Larkinella insperata: one gene and its partner. The protein of the gene in region 1 interacts with the protein of each later gene in a pairwise test. Links are inferred from orthologs where the notes say so. Each region holds a gene or a part of one and is shown on either strand. Other genes may lie near its edges. The genes, in order: OQ371_RS06875 and dnaE.

What was found.
Region 2: the proteins of OQ371_RS06875 (region 1) and dnaE interact in binary tests that used the Escherichia coli proteins (3 or more experiments, as listed by UniProt). The link is inferred for Larkinella insperata from one-to-one orthologs.

What each region holds. Positions count from the first base shown.
Region 1 is NZ_CP110973.1:1,701,556-1,708,601, forward strand. The notes cover bases 1,526-4,298. They hold OQ371_RS06875 (methionine aminotransferase), read left to right. Parts: upstream 1,526-2,218; coding sequence 2,219-3,379; downstream 3,380-4,298. Other genes in these bases: OQ371_RS06870 (T9SS type B sorting domain-containing protein), read left to right, coding at 1,526-1,953; OQ371_RS06880 (DUF4395 domain-containing protein), read left to right, coding at 3,397-3,837; OQ371_RS06885 (sterol desaturase family protein), read left to right, coding at 3,938-4,298. In the rest of the region: more of OQ371_RS06870, read left to right, coding at 1-1,525; more of OQ371_RS06885, read left to right, coding at 4,299-5,182; OQ371_RS06890 (TolC family protein), read right to left, coding at 5,214-6,557; OQ371_RS06895 (efflux RND transporter permease subunit), read right to left, coding at 6,575-7,046. UniProt on the Escherichia coli protein: Shows aminotransferase activity with methionine and histidine as substrates, and to a lesser extent also with phenylalanine.
Region 2 is NZ_CP110973.1:5,308,414-5,316,770, reverse strand. Bases 2,329-6,412 are described here. They hold dnaE (DNA polymerase III subunit alpha), read left to right. Parts: upstream 2,329-2,639; coding sequence 2,640-6,212; downstream 6,213-6,412. Other genes in these bases: OQ371_RS21400 (hypothetical protein), read right to left, coding at 6,275-6,412; OQ371_RS21410 (hypothetical protein), read left to right, coding at 2,329-2,440. Also shown: OQ371_RS21420 (hydantoinase B/oxoprolinase family protein), read left to right, coding at 1-278; OQ371_RS21415 (NRAMP family divalent metal transporter), read left to right, coding at 396-1,547; more of OQ371_RS21410, read left to right, coding at 1,637-2,328; more of OQ371_RS21400, read right to left, coding at 6,413-6,700; trxA (thioredoxin), read left to right, coding at 6,984-7,328; OQ371_RS21390 (penicillin acylase family protein), read left to right, coding at 7,558-8,357. UniProt on the Escherichia coli protein: DNA polymerase III is a complex, multichain enzyme responsible for most of the replicative synthesis in bacteria. This DNA polymerase also exhibits 3' to 5' exonuclease activity. The alpha chain is the DNA polymerase catalytic subunit.

The DNA of each region.
Region 1 (7,046 bases):
AGTAACATTCAGGACCCCGGGGGGGAGGGTATGGTTTTTTACATGGAATTTCCTCCGGTTCAGCGTAACGGTGCGGCTTTTCCCAATTCGAGCCCGCAGTTCAGCTTTCCTAACGGCGACTACATCTGTGTAGGAAAGCCCTTCCAATTGAATTTTGGAGCCACCGACACCGACGGTGATCAGCTCCGCTATTCGCTGGTGACACCATTGGCCGGGTACACGAACAGCACGGGTTTGTTTACCGTGGGTGACGGCAGTTCGCACGAAACCTATCCGGAAGTAAGCTGGCTACCGGGTTACAGCGCCACCACCGCTATTCCCGGCAATCCCGCCCTGAAAATTGACCCGCAAACCGGGCAACTGAGCGTAACGGCCAGACAGGCCGGACTCTTTATTTTCGCGGTCTTGTGCGAAGAATACCGCAACGGCGTCCGGATCGGGGCCATTCGGCGGGAATTTCAGATGCCGGTGGTCGATTGCGGCAACAACACCCCACCCCCGCCGGTGATCAGCTACAAAAACATTGAAACCCTCGATTTATCCATCTGCGAGGGCGCCACCGTCACCTTGGCCACCGAAGCCGATCCGCGCTGGTCATACCAGTGGCAACACAACGGGGCCAACATGGCGGGCGCAACCTCGGCCACCGTAACCGTCAGCGAACCGGGTGATTACGTGGTCGTCAAGAGTTTTGCTTCCATCTGCGGCAACGACACCACTTCAAAAATAACCCGGGTGCAGACGCTCCCGCCCCCCGCAGCCACCATTACTCCCGATAAAGAACCGAAGTTCTGCGAAGGCCAATCGCTGGCCCTATCAATCCAGCCCGAAAAAGGAACAAGCTATCAATGGACGGAAAACGGTACGGCCCTGCCCGGCGCAACCGGCTCGTCGATCACCGTCAACAAAGCCGGGTTATACGGCGTCCGGGCTACTTCATCGCTGGACTGCGTTAACCGCGACAGCCTGGCGGTGGTGGTCAATCCGAATCCGACCGCAACGCTGACCAGTTCCACGACGGCCATTTGCCAGGACGGTGAAGTCCGGCTGAATGCCTCTGCGGGTTCCAATTTTCAATACGAATGGCGAATGGACAACACTGCGCTGGGTACGGGTACAGCCGCAACGATGCAGGCCCGGCTGGCCGGTGCGTACCAGGTTCTGGTTACCGACGCCAATGGTTGCCAGTCGCTTTCGGCTCCCTTGCCGCTCAGCATCGTTCCGCGCCCGGACATGCAGTTCGACACCGTTGCCCCCGTCTGTGCCAGCCGAACCGAACCTGTGCTGCTCGCTGCCAGTCCGGCTGGCGGGGTATTTTCCGGCGCGGGTGTTACCGGCAATCAGTTTATTCCCTCAAATGCCGGGGCGGGGTTGTACACGATTACGTACACGTACGCCGGAAATTCAGCCTGCCCGGCCGCAATCAGTCGGCAGATCCGCGTGGAGCCTTCGGTTGTGATCAACATGCCGGAACGAATCACGGTGTTGATGGGCAATTCGGTTCCGCTCAAACCAACCCTCAACGGCCAACCGGTTCGCTTTCAGTGGGAGCCACCCGAAACCCTTTCTGACGCCACCACCCAGAACCCGACGGCTACCCCGCCGACATCAACCACCTACAAGCTGACGGTGACCTCTTCCGGCGACTGCCGGAGCGAAAAAAGTGTTCTGGTTGATGTGTTGAAGCGGATGTTTATTGCCGACGCATTTTCACCCAACAACGACGGCATCAATGACGCGCTGGAAATTCGCAATACTGATCAGTTTCCGGATTGCGAGGTAACCATTTACAACCGTTGGGGCGAAGTGGTTTTCTTCTCAAAAGGCTACGACAAACCGTGGAACGGCACCTACCTCAATCAGAAGGTGCAAGCAGGCACTTACCAGTATCGCATCAAAACCAACCAGCCCATACTGCCCGAATACCGGGGATCTGTCCTGGTCACGTATTGACGACAAACTGTCCTTCAGGTTTCATTTTTAATAACGCCGGGTGGCGTCTAAGCGTCCGTCTGTCGTATCAAATGGTCTTTCAAAGCTGATAAAACCGATAACGGTCGGCTAACAGAACGGTAGCCTATAAATTTTATAGAAAAAGTATATTTAAGCGTACCACATTCATTTATTTTGTACTTTTCGGAGTCAATAGCAGGGTGTTGTGGATGTAGTTAATCGACTCTATTGACACGATAGGGAAGTTAGTTTAGCAGTATTGAAAATGACGGAAACAGGAGTGGGGGCTTTACCCTCCAAACTGCCGTGGGTTGGAACAACCATCTTCACGGTTATGTCGAAATTGGCGACTGAAACGGGAGCCATCAACTTGTCGCAGGGATTTCCGGGATTTGACTGCTCACCGGACTTAGTGGCTCTAGTGGAGCAGTACCTGAAAACAAGATTTAACCAGTATGCTCCCATGACCGGCGTACCGGCCTTGCGGGAGGCCCTGGCGCAGAAAACCGAGCAGTTGTACGGCGTTGTATACCACCCGGAATCCGAAGTAACGGTTACATCCGGCGCCACAGAAGCCCTGTTTGCCGCCATTACGGCGGTGATCCGGCCCGGCGACGAAGTGATCGTATTTGAACCGGCGTACGACAGCTACGTCCCGGCCATCGAGCTAAACGGCGGTGTTCCGGTCTTTGTAACCCTCACCCCGCCTACCTACGCCATCGATTGGGCAGCCGTTCGGGCGAAGGTTACAGAGAAAACGCGGCTGATCATCGTCAATACGCCCCACAACCCGACGGGGCGCGTCTGGACGGCCGACGATCTGGAACAACTGGCCGCGCTGGTCAATCACCGCGACATCTGGATCGTGAGCGACGAAGTCTACGAGCACATCCGCTTCGACGGCCGCCCGCATCTGTCGCTGGCAACCCACCCGGTTTTGCAGGAACGCACGTTTATCTGCGGCTCCTTCGGCAAAACGTTCCACATTACAGGCTGGAAAATTGGTTACTGCCTGGCTCCGAAGGAGTTGACCACCGAGTTTCGGAAAATCCACCAATACCTGACGTTCAGCACCGTTACGCCCATTCAGCACGCGCTGGCCGATTACCTGAAAAATCCGGAGCCCTACGAAGCCCTGCCCGCTTTCTACGAACGCAAGCGAGACCTGTTTCTGGGGAGCATCCGCGGATCACGGTTTGAGTTTCAACCGACCGAGGGCAGCTTTTTCCAGACCGTTTCCTATCAGGCCATCACGGACGAATCCGATTATGAGCTGGCCGTTCGGTTGACCAAAGAGATCGGGGTTGCGTCCATTCCGGTTTCGGTGTTCTACCGCCAGAAAAACGATTACAAGATTCTGCGTTTCTGCTTTGCCAAAGACGACGAAACCCTGCTGCGGGCCGGTGAGCGGCTCAGTCGATTGTAACTTCTTTGTTCAACACCATGAATACAACCTCTGTCAGTTGCCCCGTCGATGGGGTTAAAGTCAACGAAAATAAGGTTCGCACGACTGCATTCTTTGTGTGGGCTCTGATGAGCACCTACTTACTGACGACCGTTTGGGTAATCCCGGCGTTATTACTTGCGGATTTTGCGCTGCGGGCCTTCAATTTCGGCCAATGGAGTCCGTTGGGCTGGCTCAGCGGGCGGTTTGTCAAAGCCTTTCGGTTACCGGTTCAGATGATTGATCAGGGACCAAAGCGGTTTGCCGCGGGCATCGGCCTGGTTTTCTCGACCACCATTCTGGCGTTTCACCTGCTGGGCCTGAATCCCCTGCTCCTGGCCAGTATCATCACCCTTTTCGCGGCCCTGGAAGCCTTTGCCGGTTTTTGCGCGGGCTGCCACGTTTACACGCTTCTTCAACCTATTCTTAGAAAAAAGTAACGCAAACCCTCTTCTGCAATATGACCCCTACCGTTGCCAATCGGACCTGGTTGCCCGGTCTGGCAACCGATGACAAGCAGGCAATGAAGCCCACACAGACATGGAAATTACGGAGCTGAACTGGATGGCCCTGGCCGTTCCCTTCTTTCTGTTTTTTATGGGACTGGAATACCTCGTTTCCAAATGGCAGAAAAAAGATTACTTTCGATTCAATAATTCGGTTGCCAACATCAACGTCGGGATTGCCGAACGGCTGCTCGACACCTTCACGGTCGGCGCGTTTTATTTTGTTTACGATTACCTCCACCGGCACTACGCGCTGTTTGACCTGAAACCGGGCATTCTGAGCTGGGTCGCTCTCTTTCTGGCAACCGACCTGGTTTGGTACTGGTATCACCGGCTGGCGCACGAAATCAACCTGTTCTGGAGCGCCCACGTCGTTCACCACCAGAGCGAAGATTTCAACTATACGGTTTCGGCCCGGATCACGGTTTTTCAGGCCATCATCCGGACCGGCTTCTGGACGGTTCTGCCCCTGATCGGCTTTCCGGCGGAGATGATTACTACGCTGTTGCTGCTACACGGTTTGTACCCGTTCTTTATCCATACCCGCACCATCGGCAAACTGGGTTGGCTGGAATACGTTTTTGTAACGCCCTCCCACCACCGCGTTCACCACGCCAGCAATCCGGAGTACCTGGATAAAAACTACGGCGATGTGCTGATCATCTGGGACAAGCTGTTTGGCACGTTTGTCGAAGAAAAGGAAGACGCCCAGGAGTTGGTTTACGGCCTGACCAAACCGCTCGAAAGCCACAGTTTTTTGTGGCAGCAGTTCCATTTCATGATGGAGCTGGCCGAAACCGTTCGCCGGACGCCGGGCTTCGGGCCGAAGCTGAAAGTCCTGTTTGGCCGTCCGGACGACATCGACCCGACGGTGCGGGATCAGCTGGAAAAACGGTTTCTGTCGCGCTCGTCCGTCCGCAGCGGCAACCGACGGTTTCAAGGCTACGTCTTGGGCCAACTGATTGGCATCCTGGCTATCCTGTTTGTTTTTCTGCTCTTTGAGAAACAGGTCACCCTGTACCACCAGGTCTTGATTTCCCTGTTTATTCTGATTACCCTGGTCAACTGTGGAGCGTTGCTCGAGCAGCGCCAATGGGTTTTTTACTTGGAAATCAGTCGCGTTTCGCTGCTGGTCCTGGCTGCGTTGCCGTATCTGCACGATCCACTGTACGTACGACTGTTCTTCCTCGGATTTTTACTGGTCTGGGCATATTTTTCCAGCCTTCAGAAACAGTATTTGCGGCTGGTGTATGGCCTGGCTGTTCCAATCAACAAGTAAAAAAAAGCCGGAGCTGAATCTCCGGCTTTCCTTAAAAGGCCGTGTGGCCCAACACCTTATCCAGTTCAACCGTTGCCGTCAGGTAGTCGTAAATCGCCTGCAGGTAGTTGGATTTGGCCTGCGTGAGCGAGAGTTCCGCGTCCGAGAGGTCCAGCCGCGAAGCGATGCCCTGTTTCCAGCGGTCGCGGGTGATGCGGTACCCCAATTCGGCAACAGTAACGGTTTGTTGTTGGGTGGCGATGCGCAGCCGGGACTCTTCCACATTGGAAAGGCTGATCTTGACCTGAGCGCGTACTACTTCCTTCAGGTTGAGCAGTTGGGTTTCGCTCTGCTGGCGGGATATAACGGCCTGCTGAATCCGGGAAACCGTCCGAAAACCGCTAAAAATCGGAACATTTAGCTGCAAACCGATGTACGAACTGAGCGGCCAGTTGTAATGATCCAGGCGTAAGTGGTTGGCCTGTGCCTGTGCTTGCAGCAAGCCGATGGCCGACAATTTAGGAGCGCGTTCGGCGGTTTGCAGGGCAATTTGTTCCCGATTTAGCTTTTCCGTCAACTCCAGCCGATGCACCTCCGGCCGGGCCTGAACGGCATCCAGAAAAGCATCGGCTCCGGGCGCCACAAACGCGCCGGAATCGTAATGCAACGAATCCTGAAGGTCCACGATTTCGCGTTCGTCCAGACCCATCGTCCGTTTTAAAACCGTCTTGGTGATTTCAACCTGGTTGGTCAGGCGAATGATTTCCGGGCGCAGGTTTTCAACCGAAACAAACGCCCGCAGCGTGTCAACCCGCGAAGCCCGGCCCTGGGCCAGCAGCGAACGGGCGTCTTTCATAGCCTGCTCGTTCCGCACCAGACTTTGCTGCTGAAGCCGAAGTTGCGCCTGCGTAATGAGCACATCCAGGTATGCTTTCTTGACCTCCGTCACGACACTGGCCCGAACTTCGTTGCGTTCCTCCGCCGACGCGTTTTCAAGAAGCTGCGCGGCCCGAATTCCCGAGCCGATGCCTGCCTGAAACAACGGCTGCGACACCGCCACTCCGCCCAGGAAAGCGTTGGAACCACCCACCCGGAACGTTGCCAGGTCATTCTCGCCCAGGCCAACAAAGCTGCCCGGCAAGAACGAAACTTGTTTCAGCGGAAAATACAGATACTGGGCCGAAGCTGATACCGTAGGCAGGGCATAGCTGCGGGCTTCGCGAATTTTCTCGGTCGCCTTGGCCGTTTCCAGCGTCGCCACCTGAAGATCACGGTTTTTCTCCAGGGCCAGCCGGACGGCGCTCTGCATGGTCAGCGGTCGAGGCTGCGCCGGGGCTGGCAGGCTATTAACCAAGCTAAAAATCAGGGAAATAAATGAAATATAATGCGGTTTCATGATGCGTTACGAAGGAGTTAAACAAGTTCCGGCACTTCTTCCGGCTTCGGTTTGGGAACGCGGGAGAAGTACGAATACACCGCCGGAATGATGTAGAGCGTCAGCAGACCGGCAAACAGCAAACCGCCGACGATTACGGTGCCCAGCGAATTGCGGCTGTTTTCCGTCAGTGCAATCGGAATGGCTCCGAAAATCATGGCGAGGCTGGTCATCAGAATCGGGCGAAACCGGGAAGCTGCGGCCACTTTAGCGGCTTCCAGCGTACTCAGACCGTGTTCTTTGCTCTGGTTGGCAAATTCCACGATCAGAATACCGTTTTTGGTGATCAATCCAATGAGGGTGATGATGCCGATCTGGCTGAAAATGTTCAGCGTCTGCCCGAAAATCCAGAGGCTCAGCAGGGCGCCCGTCATGGCCATCGGTACGGTCAGCAGAATAATGAACGGGTCGATCAGGCTCTCGAACTGGGCCGCCAGAATCAGGTAGATC
Region 2 (8,357 bases), 3.6 Mb from region 1 along the record:
CCGGCTCGGGCGGGGCGGGGGCGTGGGGCGGGGGCGACGGTATTGTTCGTGAAATCGAATTTCTGGAACCCGTTCAGGCCACGTTGCTGAGTCAGCACCGAACCGTTGCGCCCTACGGGCTGGCCGGCGGAGCAGCGGGCCAAACCGGCCAGCAAACGCTGATCGCTGTCAACGGTGCGGAAACCGAGCTGCCCGGAATTTTCACCCGCCCCATGCAGCCCGGCGAACGCATCCGGATTGAAACGCCGGGCGGGGGCGGGTGGGGCGTTATGAGTTAAAAATTAAGAGTTAGGAGTTAAGAGTTTGCTAAAAGCCGCTATTTTAACTTTTAATTCTTAACTCATAACTCTTACCTTATCAAAACGCTCTCTTTTCGCTCGGGTCTGGGCAGTATTTTGTTCTGGTCGGTAATTTCGGCCGCTTTTATTGGTCCCGGTTCGGTTACAGCCTGCACGATGGCCGGGGCGCAGTACGGATTGAGCCTGCTGTGGGTGCTGACGTTTGCGACGCTCGGGACGGTTTGGCTTCAGGAAGCGGCTTCGCGCATCACCATCGCGACCGGCCGGGATCTGGGCCAGACCATTGCGCTGGCCAATCAGCAGCGCGGTAAAACCATACCGTTGCTCTTGTTTTTGGCCGTCTGGATGGGGTGTGCGGCATACCAGGCCGGTAATATTCTCGGGGCGGTTTCCGGTCTGGCCTTGCTGACGGGCTGGCCGGTCAAAGCCCTGACGGGCGGTATCGGGCTGGTTTGCCTGATTCTGCTGGCTATTGGCTCGACGCAGTGGATTGCCAATTTTCTGGGCATCGTTGTTTTTGCGATGGGCGGGGCTTTTGTGTACGTGGCGTTTGGCGCGCCCGTCTCGGCGGTGGAGGTAACCCGGGCGCTGGTGACGCCGTCGTTTCCGGCGGGTTCGTTGCTGCTCATCAACAGCCTGATCGGAACCACCATTGTGCCGTACAACCTGTTTTTCGGTTCAGGCATTACGTCGGGCCAGACGCTGAGCGAAATGCGGCTGGGCATCTGGGTGGCCGTCCTGCTGGGCGGATTGATTTCGGTCGTGCTGCTGCTGGCGGGGCTGCTCGTTACGGGCGGCTTTTCTTTTACCAACATGGCCGACGTCCTCAGCAACCGGGTGGGAAGCTGGGGCGGCATGCTCTTTGCGTTTGGCTTGTTTGCCGCCGGTTTTGCTTCGTCGCTGACGGCCCCGCTGGCGGCTGCGGTTACGGCCCGGAGTCTGCTGGGCTGGTCGGTAAAGTCCTGGAATTACCGGCTGGTCTGGCTGCTGGTGCTGGGCATTGGTCTGGCGTTCGGCCTGTCGGACTACAATCCGGTGACCATTATTGTGGTGGTTCAGGCCATCAACGGGATTCTGCTGCCAGTGGTGACGGTGTTTTTGTTTCTGGCCGTCAACGATCGCACGCTCATTCCGGAGGCATACCGGAACTCGGTGTTGCAAAACGTCGCGATGCTCACGGTGGTGGCCGTCTCGCTGCTTTTTGGCGGCTGGAACGTCTGGCTGGCCGTGCAGAATTTGTTTCGTTAACGGTTTATCGAAGCCTGCGATCATTCATCACAAAGTTCATTGATTTTGGCTTCGGAGATGCGTACCTTCGGTATCAAACAAGGGACGGTATGAAGACAGGAATACAGATACTGATCGGGTGGGTTTGTCTCGTGTCGCTGAGCGGTTTAAGCGGCTGTGCCAGCAAGGTTTACCAACTCACGCCTGTTTCCGGTGATGTGGCCGAGATCGAAGGTCGACCGACGACGAAAGCCGAAAAGGACGGTATTGCCGTGGTAGCCTCCTTTGAGCGGTTGGATTTGCAATACGTTGCGCTGGATATTGAAGTAAAAAACAAAACCGACCACCCTTTCGAGGTCCATCCGGCCGATTTTGAATACACGGCCCTGGATAAGGAACAGAAAACGCTGTTTAGCGCCGTCGGGACACCCCAGAAACCCCTGATGTTTTCGGCGGCTGATCCGGTTCGGGAAGCCGACCGCACGGCCATCAACCAGCAGCGCGAAGTAAAACGGCTGAAAACGGCCAAGGTGATCAACACCGTGTTGATGGTGGCCGCCATTGCCAGCGACGTGGCTACCTCGACCAACCGCAACAACCACCGGCCCGAGCGCTGGGTGCAGAACCGGGTGACGCACAACAACATCTACGCGGCTATTCAAACCAAGCGCATGATCGACCACGGATTATTTGCCGACCGGATGCAGCGCTACGAGTACGAAACTTACCGTTGGAAGGACTTGTCGATGAAACCCACGAGGCTGCAACCCGGGGAATCCGTCCGGGGATTGGTGTACCTGCCCATGAGCCGGGAAGCCACCTACATGCTGGTCAATTACCCGGTATCCGAACACGAGTCGGTGATGATTACCCTCCGGCAGGAGTGGGTGAAAAAGAAGAAACGGAGAACGTGACAATGACCCCAGCAGCGGCTTGAAAAGGCGGAGCGGTTTGGATGCCCACCGTTAGAATCGGAAGACCGAAACCTTAAAACAGGGCGGTTTTTAAATCACTGACAATCAATCGTGGGGAAATTTTTCGCCGACAATCCCTGTTTACCTCGCAGGAAAGGCTTATTTTTAGCTAACAAATTCTTCCTGAAAACAAGGACTGATGCAATTTTCCCACCTCCACTGCCATACCCAGTACTCCCTGCTCGACGGGCAGGCTGAAATCAAGAAACTGATTAAGAAGGCCAAAGCCGATAACATGCCCGCCGTCGCCATTACCGACCACGGGAACATGTTCGGCGTGTTTGAGTTTGTGGCCGAAGCCGCCAAGCAGGGCATCAAACCGGTGGTTGGCTGCGAGTTTTACGTGGTGGAAGACCACACCAAAAAGCAGTTTACCAAAGAACAGAAAGACATTCGCTACCACCAGCTGCTGCTGGCCAAGAACCCGACGGGTTACAAAAACCTGATCAAGCTCTGCTCGCTGGGCTACATGGAAGGCTTATACGGCAAGTATCCGCGGATTACGAAGGAGCTGATTGACCAGTACAAGGAAGGCTTGATTGCGTCGACCTGCTGCATCGGGGCGTCGGTACCCAAAACCATTTTGAAGAAAGGCGAGGAAGCCGGGGAGAAAGAGTTTCAGTGGTGGCTGGATCGGTTTGGTGAGGACTATTACGTCGAGCTGCAACGGCACGAGATTCCCGACCAGATCAAGGTGAATGAGGTGCTAGTGCGGTTGGCCCGGAAATACAACGTCAAAATTATTGCTTCCAACGACTCCCATTACGTGGATCGGGAAGATTGGGTCGCGCACGATATCCTGCTATGCGTCAATACCAACGAAAAACTGAGTACGCCCTCCGAAAAGGAGTTTAACGACGAAGAAGGCTTCAAGAAAGGAACCCGGTTTGCGTTTTTTAACGACCAGTTCTACTTTAAGAATACCGAGGAAATGTCGACGCTCTTCAAGGATTTGCCGGAAGCGATTGACAACACCAACGAGATTGTCGACAAGGTGGAAACGCTGAAGCTGAAGCGCGACATTCTGCTGCCCAACTTCGTGATTCCCGACGGCTTTGCCTCCCAGGACGATTACCTGGAGTTTCTGACCTTCGAAGGGGCCAAGCAACGCTACAAGATTCTGTCGCCGGAAGCCGATGAACGGCTGCGGTTTGAGCTGGGTGTCATCCGGCAGATGGGTTTTGCGGGATACTTTCTGATCGTTTCCGACTTCATCAAGGCCGGGCGCGACCTGGGCGTGATGGTTGGCCCGGGCCGGGGCTCGGCGGCTGGTTCGGCGGTGGCCTACTGCATCGGAATCACCAACATCGACCCCATCAAGTACAACCTGCTGTTCGAGCGGTTTTTGAACCCCGACCGGAAGTCGATGCCCGATATTGATACCGACTTTGACGACGAAGGCCGTCAGAAGGTGATCGACTACGTGGTCAAGAAATACGGGAAGCAGCAGGTGGCCCAGATCGTGACCTACGGTACGATGGCGGCCAAGTCGGCCATTAAAGACGTGGCCCGCGTGATGGAGTTGCCGCTGCCCGAATCGAACGCACTGGCCAAACTCGTGCCCGACAAGCCGACCTACAACATGACCCTCAAGAAGATTTTTGAGGATCCGATTGATTCGCTGGGGCAGATGATCCAGCCGGAGGAGGTCGAGAACGTGAAGCGGATGCGGCACATCGAATCCGGAAACGATTTGCAGGCCAAGGTGCTGAAACAGGCCCGGAAGCTGGAAGGCAACATTCGGAACACCGGGATTCACGCGGCCGGGATCATTATTGCGCCGGAAGATCTCTCGAACATTGTTCCGGTATCGACGTCGAAAGAATCCGAACTGATTATCACGCAGTACGAGGGCCGGGTGATCGAGGATGCGGGCGTTATCAAGATGGACTTTCTGGGTCTGCGAAACCTGACCATCATCAAGGAGTGCCTGCGGCTGATCCGGCAAAACCACGGCGGTTTTTTCATTAACGGTGTCGAAACCGACATTGACGACATTCCGCTGGACGACGAGGAAACCTACAAACTCTTCCAGCGCGGGGAGACGAACGCCATCTTCCAGTTCGAATCCGACGGAATGAAGAAATACATGAAGGACCTCAAGCCCGACCGGTTTGAGGACCTGATTGCCATGAACGCCCTTTACCGACCGGGTCCGATTGCCTACATCCCGACATTTATCAACCGGAAACACGGGCGCGAGGAAGTGAAGTACGACCTGCCGGAAATGGAAGAATACCTGGCCGACACCTACGGCATCAACGTCTACCAGGAGCAGATCATGCTTCTGTCGCAGAAGCTGGCTGGTTTTACGAAGGGTGATGCCGACGTGTTGCGGAAGGCAATGGGGAAAAAAGACAAGGCGACACTCGACAAAATGAAGGGCAAGTTTGTGGAGGGTTGCGCAGCCAACAAACTGAACATCAAAACCTGCGAGAAAGTCTGGACCGACTGGGAAGCGTTTGCCTCCTACGCCTTCAACAAATCGCACTCGACCTGTTACGCGTTTGTGGCCTACCAGACGGCCTTCCTCAAGACGCACTACAAAGCCGAGTACATGGCGGCCGTCTTGACGAGCTGCTTGGGCAACATCGAAAAGATCACTTTCTTCATGGAAGAGTGTAAGGCGATCGGCATTCCGGTTTTGGGGCCGGATGTAAACGAATCGGAGCGGTTTTTCGGGGTCAACCAGAAGGGCGAAATCCGGTTTGGGCTGGGGGCTATCAAAGGCACGGGGGATGCCGCCGTTGAATCGATCATTGAGGAACGCAGAAAAGGCGGTCCGTTCAAGGATATTTTTGACTTCGTCATCCGGGTTAACCTGCGGACGGTCAACAAGAAAACCCTCGAATCGCTGGCTTACGCGGGCTCATTTGACAACCTGGGAGAAATGCACCGGGCGCAGTTTTTCGACATTCCGGCGGGCGAAACGGCCACCTTTATTGAGAAGCTGACCCGCTACGCCAACAACTACCACGCCGAGAAGTCGGCGGCTCAGCAGTCGCTGTTTGGGGGCGCTGGCGGGGAACCCAACATTCCGCTTCCCAAACCGCCGAATGTTCAGCCCTGGAGCGAAATCGAAAAACTCAAATTCGAGAAAGAGGTCGTTGGTTTCTACATCTCCGGCCACCCGCTGGACGAATTCCGGATCGAACTGGAAAGCTTCTGCACCTGCACGGTGGACAAGCTGTTTGATGAATCGAACCAGGGGAAAGAAATAACCGTTGGGGGAATCGTGTCGAGCAAACAGCTCCGGCAGTCGAAAAACGGGAACCCGTTCGTGATTTTCAAGTTGGAGGATTACAACGGCTCGGTTGAGATGAGTTTGTTCGGGGAAGATTTTGTCCGGCTGGGCAATTATATCGAGGAAGGGCTGTTTCTGCACGTGAAAGGAAAGCTGCAAAACCGCTGGAACTCCGACGCTTTTGAGTTCCGCCCGAACTTCATTCAGTTGCTTACCGAGGTGCGGACAAAATACAGCAAAGAACTCTCTGTGCAGCTGGACTTAAAGCTGATCAACAACGAGTTTGTGGCCAAAATAACCGATTTGGTGAAAGAATATCCGGGCTCCTGTAACCTGGTGCTTCGGGTCACCGACGAAGAAGATCGGCTGGAAGTCAGCATGTTATCGCGCCCCTTCAAAATTACGCCCGTCAACGAGCTGCTCAAAGCGCTCGATGCGATGGACGGGGTAGGATACCGACTGAATTAAAAACGTTCGGCGGCTATCGATCACACCGAGTGTTATGAACGATAGCCGCCAATGAATATACTTTATTTCTTTTCCTCAAATTTATCGACATTGACCCGGATTTTTCGGTCGGGCATTTCGGCTACTTCCATCAGAAACGTTATTTTGCCGTCTTTGCCTTCGAGCGTAATAATGGCATTCTGCTGATTACCCGATGGATCGTCAAAACGCGCTTTGATCACCGATTTTCCTTCCTTGTAGGGAACGCTCCAAGTACAGGTGTTGGATTGAATTTTTCCGTTCATTTTGCGGTCCTCATTTCCGGGCCTAATCACCACGTCCGTTTTGTTGATCTCAATGGTGCTTTTTTCATCCACGGTTCGCTCCACAGCACCGGTTGCGCTGAGGTATTCGGTGTTGGAAACGGCCAGCGCCAGATCTTTGTCACATTGCGCGTAAGCGGGTAAAAGGCTGCCCAGGAGCAGGGGAAGCAGGAGGAGCTTTTTCATTAGTTGTCGTTGGATTAAGGTGAATCTAGTCAAAAGTAAAATCTTATGAGCTACTTTGCAAAACCTAGTAGCTTGCATTGTAATTTATTTGACGAGCGGTTAACTGCCTGGACAGAAGGATGCTAGCGATTTAGCATAAAGCCCGTAGAGCGGAATAAGCTTTCGGAGGTTGCGTTGTCGCCGAAAGGTCCATTGCATTCAAACAATTGGATGAACTTTTTTCAAATCCAAAACATTGTACGTACAGATGAGTTAAAATACTATATATAACCGAGACATAGTCATGGCAAAAGCGATTGAAATAACCGACGCTAACTTCGCAGATGTAATCAATTCCGATAAACCTGTCTTAGTAGATTTTTGGGCCGAATGGTGTGGACCCTGTAAAATGATCGGACCCGTTGTGGAGCAACTGGCCGGCGAGTACGAAGGCAAAGCCGTTGTCGCCAAAATGGACGTTGATATGAACGCCCAGGTTCCGGCGCAATTCGGTATCCGCAGCATCCCGACCCTGATGGTTTTCAAAAACGGTAAAATGGTTGATAAAGTAATCGGTGCCGTTCCGAAAGCTGTTCTGGAACAGAAATTAGTTGCCCATCTGGAGCATGATCATAGCAAACACGAGTAACTCATACCGGCAAATGGTTAGATAATTCCTAATTCTGATCGTTTTCGCCGAAAAAGGTACCTGTTTTGGGAAGAGGTTACTTTGTTTCCAACCCCATTATCTATTTACAAAAAAGCCGGGCTGCCAGTCTGGCTTTTTTGTTGACGGGTAAGTCCATAAACTGCCTTTCAGGACTTGTCCAGTTTCGTCTTTTGGTCTATATTACCGTACACCGAATACGGCCCAAACGATGAAACAACTTCTCCTGCTGATTTCTTCTCTCCTCACGCTGCCGGTCCTGGCACAACCCTTTACACCGGACGAAATTGCTCGCTGGCAAAAGCGCGCCCGAACCATCACCATCACCCGCGATACCTGGGACATCCCGCACATTTACGGCAAAACCGACGCGGATGTGGTTTTCGGGCTGTTGTACACGCAGTGCGAGGATGATTTCGCGCGTGTGGAGGAAAACTACATCGACGCCATTGGGCGCATGGCGGAAGTGGAGGGCGAAGAGGCATTGTACCACGACATCCGAGCGCGGCTTTTTATGGACACCACACAGGCCATTGCACTCTACAAAAAATCGCCATCCTGGATGCGGGAGTTGATGGATGCTTTTGCCGATGGCACGAACTATTACCTCTACACCCACCCAAACGTCAAGCCGCGGCTGCTGACCCGGTTTCAGCCCTGGATGCCGTTGATGTTCAGCGAAGGCAGCATTGGCGGTAACATCAGCGTCATTTCCACCGACCGGATCAAGGCGTTTTACACCAACTCAAAATGGTCGTCGCATCGTTACGATTTTGAAAAGCACGAGCGCGAACCCACCGGCTCCAACGGTTTTGCCATTGCACCGTCTAAAACCGCCAGCAAAAATGCCATGCTGCTGATCAACCCGCACACCTCCTTTTACTTTCGCTCGGAAGTGCACCTGGCGAGCAAAAAAGGCTTGAATGCCTACGGAGCCGTTACCTGGGGGCAGTTTTTTGTGTATCAGGGCTTCAACGAAAACTGCGGCTGGATGCACACCTCCGGAAATTC